One region of the Clostridium beijerinckii genome, then DNA from elsewhere that is predicted to be linked to it. Evidence: riboswitches for the same ligand, from Rfam matches in the RefSeq annotation. Region 1 holds a riboswitch; each other region holds the start of a gene.

Region 1 (3,157 bases):
ATTTTGAAAGAACAAAGTTTTTTCAAAAAGGAATAATTACAGTAATAGATTAATGTAATTGTAGTATAAGCGTAAACTAAGAGTCTTTTTTCAAAGGAAACTCGACTCACATTCGTTCGCTGAGTACTAATTTACACGAATAAGGAATACAAATCGCAAAAGTGATTTGCATAAGTTCGTTCGACCAAATTATAGATTTGGGAACTCACTTAATCTCGTGATGATGGCATAGAGGTAACACTCCTTCCCATTCCGAACAGGAAAGTTAAGGTCTATAGCGCCGATGGTACTGCATGGGAGACTGTGTGGCAGAGTAGGACGTTGCGAGGTAAGCAAAAAAGATAGTTGTAATAACTATCTTTTTTTATTTATTATCATAAAATATTTTAAATAATTAAATTATTGTATAGAACATTTTAATTGTTCTATATGTCCTGTAACCTTAACCTTCCTATAAATCTTTGATATAATCCCATTTTCATCTATTACGAATGTACTTCTTTCAATACCTATGGATTTCTTCCCAAACATATTTTTTTCCTTTAATACGCCGTAGAGATTACATACCTCCTCTTTTTCATCTGAAAGAAGAATGAAGGGCAATTTATATTTTGCAATAAATTTATCATGAGACGTTAGAGAATCTCTGCTTATACCTAAAATAACAGCATTTTTCATTTCAAAATCATCCAAACCATTTTTAAAATCTTGTGCTTCTTGTGAACAGCCAGGAGTATTATCTTTAGGATAAAAATACAAGATGACTTTTTTATTTAAATAATCACTTAATTTATGTTCTTTTTTATCAGATCCTACTAATGTAAAATCAGGAGCTTTCATTCCTTCTTCTAAAGTTAAACTTTCCATTTTAATACCTCCATGTCTTTTATAATAATTATTATCTATCAAGATTAAATATTTGTAAAGTAGAAAAGAAATATTGCGACTGGGTTTATTTAGAATATATAACTGGGAATTCTAGATAAAATAACTAATTGATAAAAAATAGATGCAAAATTTAAAATACTGTTGACATATATAACAATAAAATGTATACTTTATATCATAGTAAACAACTAAGAATAATATAATATAATAATTTTTATCAAGAAAGGCGGAGGGACTGGCCCTATGATGCCTAGCAACCTGAATTAAAAATCTATTTTAATTTAAGGTGCTAATTCCTGCAGATATTTTATCTGAAAGATAAGAATGTACATATTTTTTTGCTACTTTCTTATCTAGAAAGTAGCTCTTTTATTATCTAAATGTCTAATTATTTGTATATTTCTCTAGGATCGTGATAAAAATCAAATTCAAAGCTAAATATAATATCTAGAAAATTAGGGTAACGTACAAATCATAGTAAATATATTAAAAATAAAAATTATATAAAATGGGGGCAACAAATTATGAGTAATCAAGAAAGAAAATTAAAATTTGAAACACTTCAACTTCATGTAGGGCAAGAACAACCTGATTCAGCAACAGATTCTAGAGCAGTGCCAATTTACCAAACAACTTCATATGTATTTAAAAATTCTGCACATGCAGCAGCAAGATTTGGACTAGCTGATGCTGGAAATATATATGGTCGTTTAACAAATTCAACACAAGATGTTTTTGAAAAACGTGTTGCAGCTTTGGAAGGTGGAGTAGCAGCTCTTGCGGTAGCATCTGGAGCAGCAGCAATAACATATGCATTGCAAAATATAACTAAAGCTGGTGATCACATAGTTGCAGAAAAAACTATATATGGAGGATCTTATAATTTGTTAGCACATACGTTTCCTACAAACGGTGTTACAACAACATTTGTAGATCCATCTGACCTATCAAATTTTGAAAATGCAATTCAAGATAATACCAAAGCAATTTTAATCGAATCACTTGGAAATCCAAACTCAAATATTTTAGATGTTGAAGCATTAGCAGAAATTGCACATAAGCATAAAATACCACTAATAGTGGACAATACATTTGGAACACCATACTTATTTAGACCGATTGAACATGGAGCAGATATAGTTGTTCATTCAGCAACTAAATTTATTGGGGGGCATGGTACATCATTAGGTGGAGTTATTGTGGACTCAGGAAAGTTTGACTGGATAGGTTCAGGAAAGTTCCCACAATTATCAGAAGCAGATCCAAGTTATCATGGAATTAAGTTCGCAGAAGCAGTTGGGGCTGCCGCATATGTGACAAGAATTCGTGCTATTTTATTAAGAGATACGGGTGCATGCATAAGTCCATTTAATGCATTTATATTATTACAAGGTTTAGAAACTCTTTCACTTAGAGTTGAACGTCATGTTGAGAATGCTTTAAAAGTTGTAGAATTTTTAAAGAATCATCCAAAGGTTGAAAGTGTTAATCATCCATCGCTACCAGAGAGCGCTGATAATGCTTTATATAAAAAATATTTCCCTAAGGGAGCAGGTTCTATATTCACATTTGAAATTAAGGGTGGAGCAAAGGAAGCACAGGAATTTATTGATAAACTACAAATATTCTCACTACTTGCAAATGTAGCTGATGTTAAATCATTAGTAATTCACCCAGCTAGTACAACACATTCTCAAATGAATGAAACTGAACTAGCAGAGTCAGGAATTAAACCAAATACAATCCGTCTTTCAATAGGAACAGAACATATTGATGATATAATTTATGACTTATCTCAAGCATTTGAAAGTTAGGAATCATTTAGTTAATAAAAAAAATAATTATTCAACTTAGTTCTAAGAAAAAGTTTTTGGTTAGTTACTTAAGAGGCAGAAGGCAAACAGTCAATATGAGAGTTTGCCTTCTATTTTTCTTTGGAGTGATAAATTCATGATAGTAATTAATATGGTGTAAAATACAATATTATGAGAACAATATAGAATTATTAGTTATAATTTAAATGTTTTATTCTATAGTCGCTAGGATACACACCTACATTAGATTTAAATACTCTGCTAAAATAGAAGGCATCTTTATAACCAATTAATTCACCCACCTTTTTTATTTCCAAGTCAGGCTGATTAATTAAAAGCTGTTTGGCTTCATTAATGCGAATTCTAGTTATATATTTTATAGGAGTTACTCCAGTATATTTTTTAAAAATCTTACTTATATATTCATTTGTAAATCCAAATTTCTCAGAAATTTC
Region 2 (3,157 bases), 430 kb from region 1:
TTTTATTATATATACAAATCTTGATAATAAAAATTCACTTAAGAATTATCTTATAGATTTTTTCTTATTTCATCTACTTTATTTAATTGTTCCCATGGTAAGTTAAGATCATTTCTTCCAAAATGTCCATATGCAGCAGTTTGCTTATAGATAGGTCTTCTTAAGTCAAGATCTCTAATTATAGCTCCTGGTCTTAAATCAAATACTTTCTCTACTACTTCAACAATCTTATCTTCATCTACTTTTCCTGTTCCAAATGTTTCAACTTCAATTGAAACTGGCTTTGCAACACCAATTGCATATGCTAATTGAATTTCTAGCTTATCTGCAACACCAGCTGCAACTAAATTCTTAGCAACCCATCTTGCAGCATATGCAGCTGATCTATCAACTTTAGTTGGATCTTTACCTGAGAAAGCTCCACCACCGTGTCTGCCATATCCACCATAAGTATCAACTATTATCTTTCTTCCTGTTAATCCTGAATCCCCTTGAGGTCCTCCAACAACGAATCTTCCAGTTGGATTTATGAAATATCTTGTCTCACTGTCCAATAATTCTGCTGGTACAACAGCATCTATAACAAACTTCTTAAGATCTTCCTGAATTTGCTCTAAAGTAACTTTCTCATCATGTTGTGTTGATATAACTATAGTATCAATTCTCTTTGGCACATTATCTTCATATTCAACTGTTACTTGAGTTTTACCATCTGGTCTTAAGTAACTTAATGTACCATTCTTTCTTACCTCTGTAAGTCTTCTTGATAATTTATGAGCCATATATACTGGAAGCGGCATAAAATCTTCAGTTTCATTAGTTGCAAAACCAAACATCATTCCTTGGTCTCCAGCACCAACTGCTTCTACTTCATCTTTTTCACCTTTTTTTGACTCAAATGCTTCATCTACACCCATAGCTATATCTGCAGATTGTTCATCTATCGATGTAAGAACTGAACATGTATCACAGTCAAATCCAAATTTTGCTCTATCATATCCAATTTCTCTTACTGTTTCTCTAACTACCTTAGGAATGTCAACATAACAATTTGTTGTTATCTCTCCCATTACCATAACCATACCTGTTGTTGTGCAAGTTTCACAAGCAACTCTAGCCATTGGATCTTTAGATAGAATAGCGTCTAGTATAGCATCTGAAATTTGGTCACACATTTTATCAGGATGTCCCTCTGTAACTGATTCTGAAGTAAATAATCTTCTCATATCTTTTCTCTCCTTAGATTTAAATATTATAATTATCTTCACGAATAAAATTATTTTATTAAAAACTATACATAGTTTTATAGAATAGTACTCGTTTATAAAAGCTTTACCTTATTTAAATACAATAAATAATAGTTAAACTATTTTATTAATTGTTTCTTTTATAATTTAAGCATGCGCAAACTTAAAAAAATAAAAAAGCTCTTCGATAAGAAGAGCGCAATTTAGCAATCATTTTCTTATCTTGTAGAAACTCTACAGGAATTGGCACCTTATATAATACAGGTTGCCGGGTTTCACAGGGCCCTTTCCCTCCACCTCTCTTGATAAGAGTAACATAATTCAATTTTCAAAAGTATTTTATCATATGCGGTACAATTAGTCAACATTATGAATCTACTTTTTCCATCATTTATTTTTCATTTTAAATAAAAAATAAAAAAGAATAAACTTAAGTTTATTCTTTATTGGTGGAGGAAGATGGATTCGAACCATCGAAACGAAACGTAACAGATTTACAGTCTGCCCCCTTTGGCCTCTCGGGAATTCCTCCGCATTATTTTATTGGAGCTGGCAATAGGAATCGAACCTACAACCTGCTGATTACAAGTCAGCTGCTCTACCGTTGAGCCATGCCAGCATATATTAATTAGATTTAGCATTTTTATAATGGTGGGCACAACAGGGCTCGAACCTGTGACCCCCTGCTTGTAAGGCAGGTGCTCTCCCAGCTGAGCTATGCGCCCATTATAAATTGGTGGAGGAAGATGGATTCGAACCATCGAAACGAAACGTAACAGATTTACAGTCTGCCCCCTTTGGCCTCTCGGGAATTCCTCCGTATTATTTTATTGGAGCTGGCAATAGGAATCGAACCTACAACCTGCTGATTACAAGTCAGCTGCTCTACCGTTGAGCCATGCCAGCATATATTAATTAGATTTAGCATTTTTATAATGGTGGGCACAACAGGGCTCGAACCTGTGACCCCCTGCTTGTAAGGCAGGTGCTCTCCCAGCTGAGCTATGCGCCCATTATAAATTGGTGGAGGAAGATGGATTCGAACCATCGAAACGAAACGTAACAGATTTACAGTCTGCCCCCTTTGGCCTCTCGGGAATTCCTCCGTATTTATTTTTTATATCTTGTTGCCTCATTTGTCGGTCAACAATGATTAGTATATCGGTAAAGCGATTTTATTTCAACTCCAATATACACCCATATATGTAATTTAAATTCATATTGCTCTCATTTTCTACAATATACTCTCATTTAATATAGTAATCTTAATTATTTTTTATTCTTTTGTTAATCTCTTGTATATCTAAAAAGGAAGATGATATTTCTTGAATTTTCTTATAATCTTCTGTTGTTAATCTCTTTTTTAAGAGACTAAATATTTCTATTAGGCTTTCATTATCATTAGTATCCTCATAATATTCTTTTATTTTACCTATATCAAATGCAGATAATTTTTTTATTATCTTTTCAAGTTCCTTTTTATTATCTGTAGATAATTGACTTAACGCCTTTTCCTTATTCATTTTATATAATGGCTTCGAATATGAAACATTTTCTTGTACAACAACTTCTTTTGCAGAATTTTCATCTTGCGGTTGCCAATATAACAGAAAATACATATTTATTATTATTGTAGGAACTAAAACTAAATATATTAAAAATTTTTTCATAGGCACCTCCTCATTTACTATTAATTTCCAAAAAATATTTTTTTATACTATCTTCTGTTAATTACTCATATATATATTTTATAAAGGAGGTATATGTCCCTTGAGCAAGCCAGATATTAAACTTGATCCTAAATTTTATTATGATTTAGCTTTAGAAGTTAAAAAATTTATATCAAAAGACACCATAATAGTTTGTATTGGTACTGACAAATGTATTGGGGATTGCTTAGGTCCTCTAGT
Region 3 (3,157 bases), 670 kb from region 1:
GTTCACTTTTAACTATGCTTGGGATTATAATAGGAATATCATCTGTTATAGGAATTGTTTCTATTGGAGGTGCAATTACATCTAAAGTAACAAGTGAGTTGGACAACATGGGTGCAAATAATATGGAAGTTGTCTTAACTGAAAAAAAAGATGATGGAACCTCTGCAGGATTTAATGATGGACCAAGTAAACAGCCAGAAGATAGCGATCTTATATCTTCAGAGCAAATAGACTCATTTAAAGAAATATTTAAGGATAGAATTAGCAGCGTAAGTATAGATGAGACAAAAGGACAGGGAAAGGTAAGGGATGGATATTTATATGCTAATGTAAATACTATTGGAGTAAACGAGGGATACAAAGAAGTTAATAATGTAAAACTGACTAGTGGGAGATTTATCACTGATAAAGATCTTAAAGGAGCGAAAAAAATTGCTATAGTCTCTGATAAACTTATTAATAATATCTTTAAAGGAAAGACTGATCCACTAGGTAAAGAAATTAAGGTTTATACAAAAGATGAAGTTGAAACATATGCAATTGTAGGGGTATATGAATATGAAAATTCTTCACTATTTGGTGGGGGTGGTATGGCATCAGAAAAAGATAGAGTTACTGATTTATATATTCCTGTAACAACAGAAAAAGCATCACAAAAAAACAAGAATTATCAATACTTTACTATTACTCCTAAACAAAATGTTGATGCTCAAAAGCTTGTAAAAGACATGAAAAAATATGGGGAAAAGCTATATAAAAGCAATAAGAATTGGACAATAGATGTTTTTAATAATCAAAGTCGAGCGGCGTCTTTTACGTCAGTGATTAATATGATATCCCTTGGTGTAGCAGTAATTGCAGCCATAGCATTACTTGTAGGTGGAATAGGAGTAATGAATATAATGCTCGTATCTGTTACGGAAAGAACGAGGGAAATAGGAACGCGAAAAGCCCTTGGTGCTAAGAGCAGCCATATAAAGATGCAATTTATAACTGAGTCAGTGATAATATGTTCAATTGGTGGAATGATAGGAATAATATTTGGAATAGGCATGGGAGTAATTGCATGCATAGTATTAAAATCACCAATATCGATATCTATTCCAACAATTTTAATAAGCTTCACTTTTTCAATGGCAATTGGTGTGTTTTTTGGATACTATCCAGCTAAAAAAGCAGCAAGTCTTGATCCGATTGAAGCCTTAAGATATGAGTAAGCAGCATGAAAAAGTAGTAGATAAAAAATAAGGAATATATATTCTAAGAAGTTTAATTCATCGAAGCTCACTTTGAACTAGTGGATAGTAAAAATTAGATATTCTATGATGAATGAATTGTATTATTTAAAACGTATATGTAAAGTATAATTTATGTTATAGAGGTTAAATTAAGAAAGATAGATATTTTAATTTTATTAATAATTAAAATATCTATCTATTTTCTTATTCTGAATAAATTTTAAGATAGGAATAAAACTTTAATAATCTAATTACATAGAAAGTCGATATTTTTACTAATAATTATTGACAAGTCTCTGTAACTATGTATAATTAGTATTAACAAAAAAATATCTGGATAAGTTAATCTTATTAAGAGTGGTGGAGGGACTGGCCCTTTGAAGCCCGGCAACCTGAAAAATTTTTATATATAAATTTTTTCGTTGGTGCTAAATCCTGCAAGAGAATATCTTGAAAAATGAGAGGAATTAAGTTTCGGTAGAACTTATAATATGACTACAAAGTCACTTCTTGTTTTGGAAGTGGCTTTTTTATTAATATTATCTCTGGTATTAGCAATAAGTAATGCATTAAGCAAAGTAAATTTAAGGAGGCAAAATAATGACTTTAAAAAAATCTTTTGAAACAATTGCAGTCAGTGGAGTATCAGGTGGAGATAAAGAAACGGGTGCTATAAGTTTTCCTATATATCAGGCAGCTACATTTAAACATCATGGCCTTAATAATAGCACAGGATATGATTATGCAAGAGCTCAAAATCCAACTAGAGAAGAAGCTGAAAAAACATTAGCTGTTTTAGAAGGTGGAAAATCAGCGATAGGGTTTTCGTCAGGAGTTGCAGCAATTACAGCCTGTATACATTTATTTAAGTCTGGAGATCATATAATCTTATCTGATGATTTATATGGTGGGACATATAGATTATTTGATGATATTTTTAGAGATTTTGGATTAGAAGCTACCTTCATTGATACTACAGTTACTAAAAATATATTAAATTCTATAAAAGAAAATACAAAGGCAATACTTATAGAAACGCCATCTAACCCTATGATGAAGGTAACAGATATAAGAGCAGTTGCAGAAATAACAAAAACAAATAATTTACTGTTAATTGTGGATAATACTTTCTTAACTCCGTACTATCAAAGGCCGCTAGAACTAGGAGCAGATTTAGTGGTTCATAGTGGAACAAAGTTTTTAGGTGGGCATCATGATTTACTTGCAGGATTCATAGTAGTAAATGATGAAGAAATATTAGAAAAACTCAGAAGAATTCACATGTCAACAGGAGCAACTTTATCTCCATTTGATTCATGGTTAATTTTAAGAGGTATAAAGACTTTACATATAAGGTTGGAAAGGTCACAAGAGAATACGCTTAAGATAGCTAAGTTTTTAGAAGGTAATCCTAAAGTAGAAAAGGTGTATTATGTAGGTCTAGAAGGTTTTGAGGGCTATGAATTAAATAAGAAACAATCGACAGGTTTTGGGGCAACATTATCGTTTAGAGTAAAAGAAAAAGAATTAGTTGCCAAGATTTTAGAAAGAGTTAAAGTAATAAGATTTGCAGAGAGTCTAGGGGGAGTGGAGACGTTAATAACATATCCATTTACCCAAACACATTCAGAGATACCGGAAGAAATTAAGCAAAGACTTGGAGTAGATGAATATCTGCTTAGGCTATCAGTAGGAATAGAGAATGTAGAAGATTTGCTAAAAGATCTGGAAAATGCTATAGGAAAATAAAATTTATAATTAAAATAGAATGGGGCGTTAAATATGAATTTTGGAACAAAATTAATACATGCAAGTGGAGATATAGATCCGACAACAGGATCAGTAAGCACTCCAATATATCAGACATCAACATTTCACCAATTTGATATAGAGAATTTCGGAAAATACGATTATGCAAG
Region 4 (3,157 bases), 210 kb from region 1:
ATAAATCTAGTTAATGGTATTATTGCTACCATTAATATGATAACTGGAAAACTTCTTAATATATTAATTACTAAATCTAAAATTGTATAAACTATTTTATTTGGTCTTAATCCGTCTTTTGCAGTAACTGTTAATATTATTGCAGGTATAAATCCTAAAATAAGTGAACCTATAGTCGATGCAAAAACCATCTCTAGAGTTTCTATTAAAGCTTTTACTATTACCTGATTCATTATTCGATCACCTCCAATAAGATTTCCTTATTTTCAAGGTACTTTATAACCTTGTCCTTATCATCTTCGCTGATATTTATTACAAGCCCGCCTAATACTTCGCTTCTAAATTTTTCAAGTTTTCCCCAAACTATAGAAAAATCTATTTCTAATTCCCTTGCCATCTTTGTGATTAATGCATTTTCAGAAGAATCACTTGGGAAGAATATCTTGATATTAACACCTTCTTCTGGTAGTATCCCTTCATCTTCTTCTCCTAAGAATTTCTTTAATGATTTTCCTGGTTGTAAGAATAAATCTTCTGCTCTTCCTTCTGCTTTTATTTTTCCACCATCTAATAGTGCAACTTTTTCACAAACTTCTTTTATTACTTCCATTTGATGAGTTACCATTACTATCGTAATCCCTAATTCTTTGTTTATTTTAGAAAGTAACGCTAAAATATCTTTTGTAATTTTAGGATCTAAGGCAGAAGTAGCCTCATCACAAAGTAGTATTTTAGGGTCTAGTGCTAATGCCCTTGCTATTGCTACTCTTTGTTTTTGTCCACCACTAAGCTCTGACGGTTTGCTTAGCTTTTTGTCTGTTAATCCAACTAAATCTAATAATCTTAATACTTTGTCCTTAATTTCACTTTTGTTGTACCCCCACACTTCAAGAGGAAGAGCAACATTATCAAAAACATTTTTTCTTTGCATAAGATTGAAATTTTGAAAAATCATCCCCAAATCTTTTCTAAATTCCCTAAGACTTTTTCCTTCTAATGATGAAACCTCTTTCCCCATTACATTTACTGAACCTCCATCATAAGATTCAAGTCCATTAATGCATCTTAATAATGTTGACTTTCCTGCTCCGCTGTGCCCTATTATTCCATAAATTTCGCCCTCTTTAATGCTTATTGATACATCTTTTATAACTTGTGTTTCCCCAAAATTCTTTACCACATTTTTAATTTCTATCAAACACATTTCCTCCTTTGACTTTGTTTTGTTAGTTTCCGGATAACTAAGGTGATGTAATAATTAACTTGATTATTAACGTTCACCTCAAAACAAAAGCGCTAGAGAATAAATCTCTAGCGCATAAAACACCATACAAATTTATCCTCTCATCTATCAGCTAAAAGCTGCTGGAATTAGCACCATATAAATATCATTTAATAAAAATAATATTTCGGTTGCCGGGTTTCAAAGGGCCAGTCCCTCCACCGCTCTCGATAAGATATTCAGATTATTTAATTTAGCTTTGACCTAATTATATACAACTTTTTTTAATTTGTCAAAATCTATAGAATAACCTTTTGCTCTTTCAAATCCAAGTATTGTAATCGGATTGGTTTTATTATATATATTTTCTGCATATATTGCAAGATTTTTTTACGAAATTAATTAATAAATTTAAGTTTATAGTATAAATATTAAATTATTTTATATTTATATTGTTAAATCTGCTGCATATGCTATATATTTCTATCAAATATTCAAAATCAATATCTATGCTAATAAAAATATTAACATAAAAAATAATAAATATTCTACAATAAAATTTGAAACCATACACATGTAGATAAATCTATCTATGTGCATGGCTTCATTTTTACTAGAATCACTTTATATATTTTATTCCTCAAAATAATTGCTTCATATCTTAAGCTGCTTTTTTCTGTTTATCTACATTCAGTATCTCCCAATTATTTGAGCAATCTGGAGATATCTCTCCATGTTTTTTAATGTAGCTAGTCATTAAGCTTCTCACTTGGCCATCATCACCAAGTGCTTTTCCTGAATCATAGACAATAATATTTGGATCAGTATTACTTAATCCAGCGGCCTTCATAAAACCACCACCGCCATTAAATCTATAATTGTTTATAGCAACTGTAAATTCATCTGAATCTTTTACTTCAACACCATTAACCTTTAAATTCTTTATTCTATTTCCTGATATTACTCTTCCTGTTTCCTTACCGATAGTACATGCAGGCTGTGTTAAATCAATATCATATGTTGCACCATATAATTGATCCAAGTTATAATCTGGAATATTTAATATTGGATCTTTTATTACTGCTGCATTATCCCCTGTTGTTTGAGCATAATATCTAACTGAATATTCCATCCAATCCTTCAATTGCTTTCCTGTCATTTTTACTCCATACAAAAAGTTTTCAAATACATATACTGCCATCATATCTTTTATTGTAACATCCCCTTGAGGTATATATGCTCCAGAACTTAATGGTGCCGCAATTGATAATTGAGTCCCAGCACTTTCTTTTTGTACTTTATTAATGAGCTCCATAATTGCAGTAGGCTCAGTTAACTGTCCACTTCCTGTAAATTCTCCAGTTGAAGTTCCTATTTTTGTATCTACATATTTTAATGTTGTATCTTCATAAGGTTTAATTAAATCGACAATCTCCTGATCATCTACTATGCTATTATCGATAACAATGTTTTTTGTTGAAATTCCTATAAGCTTTGCATTTCCATCAAAGTTCATATCCACTTGTGCCAAACCTGTAGCTCCCTTAGTTGACTCAACTATTGGAACAACTTTACCTTCTGGATTCTTCTTAGTTAGATCATTTACTTTTAAATGTGTGTGACCTGCCATAATTGCATCTATTCCATCAACTTGTGTCGCTATTGCATTAATTTCATTTTCTGGTATAACATCTGCATCACTCTCTTGACCACTATGTGCTGATATTATAACAACATCTGCGCCCTTGGCTTTTACTTCTTTAACCCACTTTTTAGATTCATCTACAAGATCATTAAATACCAATCCATCATAATGTTTTTTATCTTCCCAACTTGGTATGCATTTATTTTCTAAACCTATAACCGCTACTTTGACTTCTTTACCATTAACATAAAAACTTTTCATTATATATGGATCTACAAAATTTGTTGAAT

What was found. Region 1 has a riboswitch for S-adenosylmethionine ahead of PZA12_RS04500 (O-acetylhomoserine aminocarboxypropyltransferase/cysteine synthase family protein). Riboswitches for the same ligand answer to the same signal wherever they lie in the genome.
Region 2: linked by a shared signal. The riboswitch ahead of metK (methionine adenosyltransferase) and the one ahead of PZA12_RS04500 (O-acetylhomoserine aminocarboxypropyltransferase/cysteine synthase family protein) in region 1 are both predicted to bind S-adenosylmethionine.
Region 3: linked by a shared signal. The riboswitch ahead of PZA12_RS01315 (trans-sulfuration enzyme family protein) and the one ahead of PZA12_RS04500 (O-acetylhomoserine aminocarboxypropyltransferase/cysteine synthase family protein) in region 1 are both predicted to bind S-adenosylmethionine.
Region 4: linked by a shared signal. The riboswitch ahead of PZA12_RS03530 (methionine ABC transporter ATP-binding protein) and the one ahead of PZA12_RS04500 (O-acetylhomoserine aminocarboxypropyltransferase/cysteine synthase family protein) in region 1 are both predicted to bind S-adenosylmethionine.

The regions. Positions count from the first base shown of each region.
Region 1 is NZ_CP144906.1:932,085-935,241, forward strand. It holds rRNA gene rrf (5S ribosomal RNA) at 214-330, shown strand; gene PZA12_RS04495 (peroxiredoxin) at 400-867, opposite strand; SAM riboswitch class I at 1,100-1,213, shown strand; gene PZA12_RS04500 (O-acetylhomoserine aminocarboxypropyltransferase/cysteine synthase family protein) at 1,413-2,702, shown strand; gene PZA12_RS04505 (response regulator transcription factor) at 2,894-3,157, opposite strand, start outside.
Region 2 is NZ_CP144906.1:503,759-506,915, reverse strand. It holds gene metK (methionine adenosyltransferase) at 51-1,226, opposite strand; SAM riboswitch class I at 1,463-1,559, opposite strand; tRNA gene PZA12_RS02565 (tRNA-Tyr) at 1,695-1,779, opposite strand; tRNA gene PZA12_RS02560 (tRNA-Thr) at 1,792-1,866, opposite strand; tRNA gene PZA12_RS02555 (tRNA-Val) at 1,897-1,972, opposite strand; tRNA gene PZA12_RS02550 (tRNA-Tyr) at 1,982-2,066, opposite strand; tRNA gene PZA12_RS02545 (tRNA-Thr) at 2,079-2,153, opposite strand; tRNA gene PZA12_RS02540 (tRNA-Val) at 2,184-2,259, opposite strand; tRNA gene PZA12_RS02535 (tRNA-Tyr) at 2,269-2,353, opposite strand; gene PZA12_RS02530 (hypothetical protein) at 2,513-2,917, opposite strand; gene yyaC (spore protease YyaC) at 3,018-3,157, shown strand, end outside.
Region 3 is NZ_CP144906.1:262,619-265,775, forward strand. It holds gene PZA12_RS01310 (ABC transporter permease) at 1-1,217, shown strand, start outside; SAM riboswitch class I at 1,584-1,702, shown strand; gene PZA12_RS01315 (trans-sulfuration enzyme family protein) at 1,839-2,987, shown strand; gene PZA12_RS01320 (trans-sulfuration enzyme family protein) at 3,021-3,157, shown strand, end outside.
Region 4 is NZ_CP144906.1:721,994-725,150, reverse strand. It holds gene PZA12_RS03535 (methionine ABC transporter permease) at 1-233, opposite strand, end outside; gene PZA12_RS03530 (methionine ABC transporter ATP-binding protein) at 233-1,198, opposite strand; SAM riboswitch class I at 1,342-1,459, opposite strand; gene PZA12_RS03525 (bifunctional metallophosphatase/5'-nucleotidase) at 1,884-3,157, opposite strand, start outside.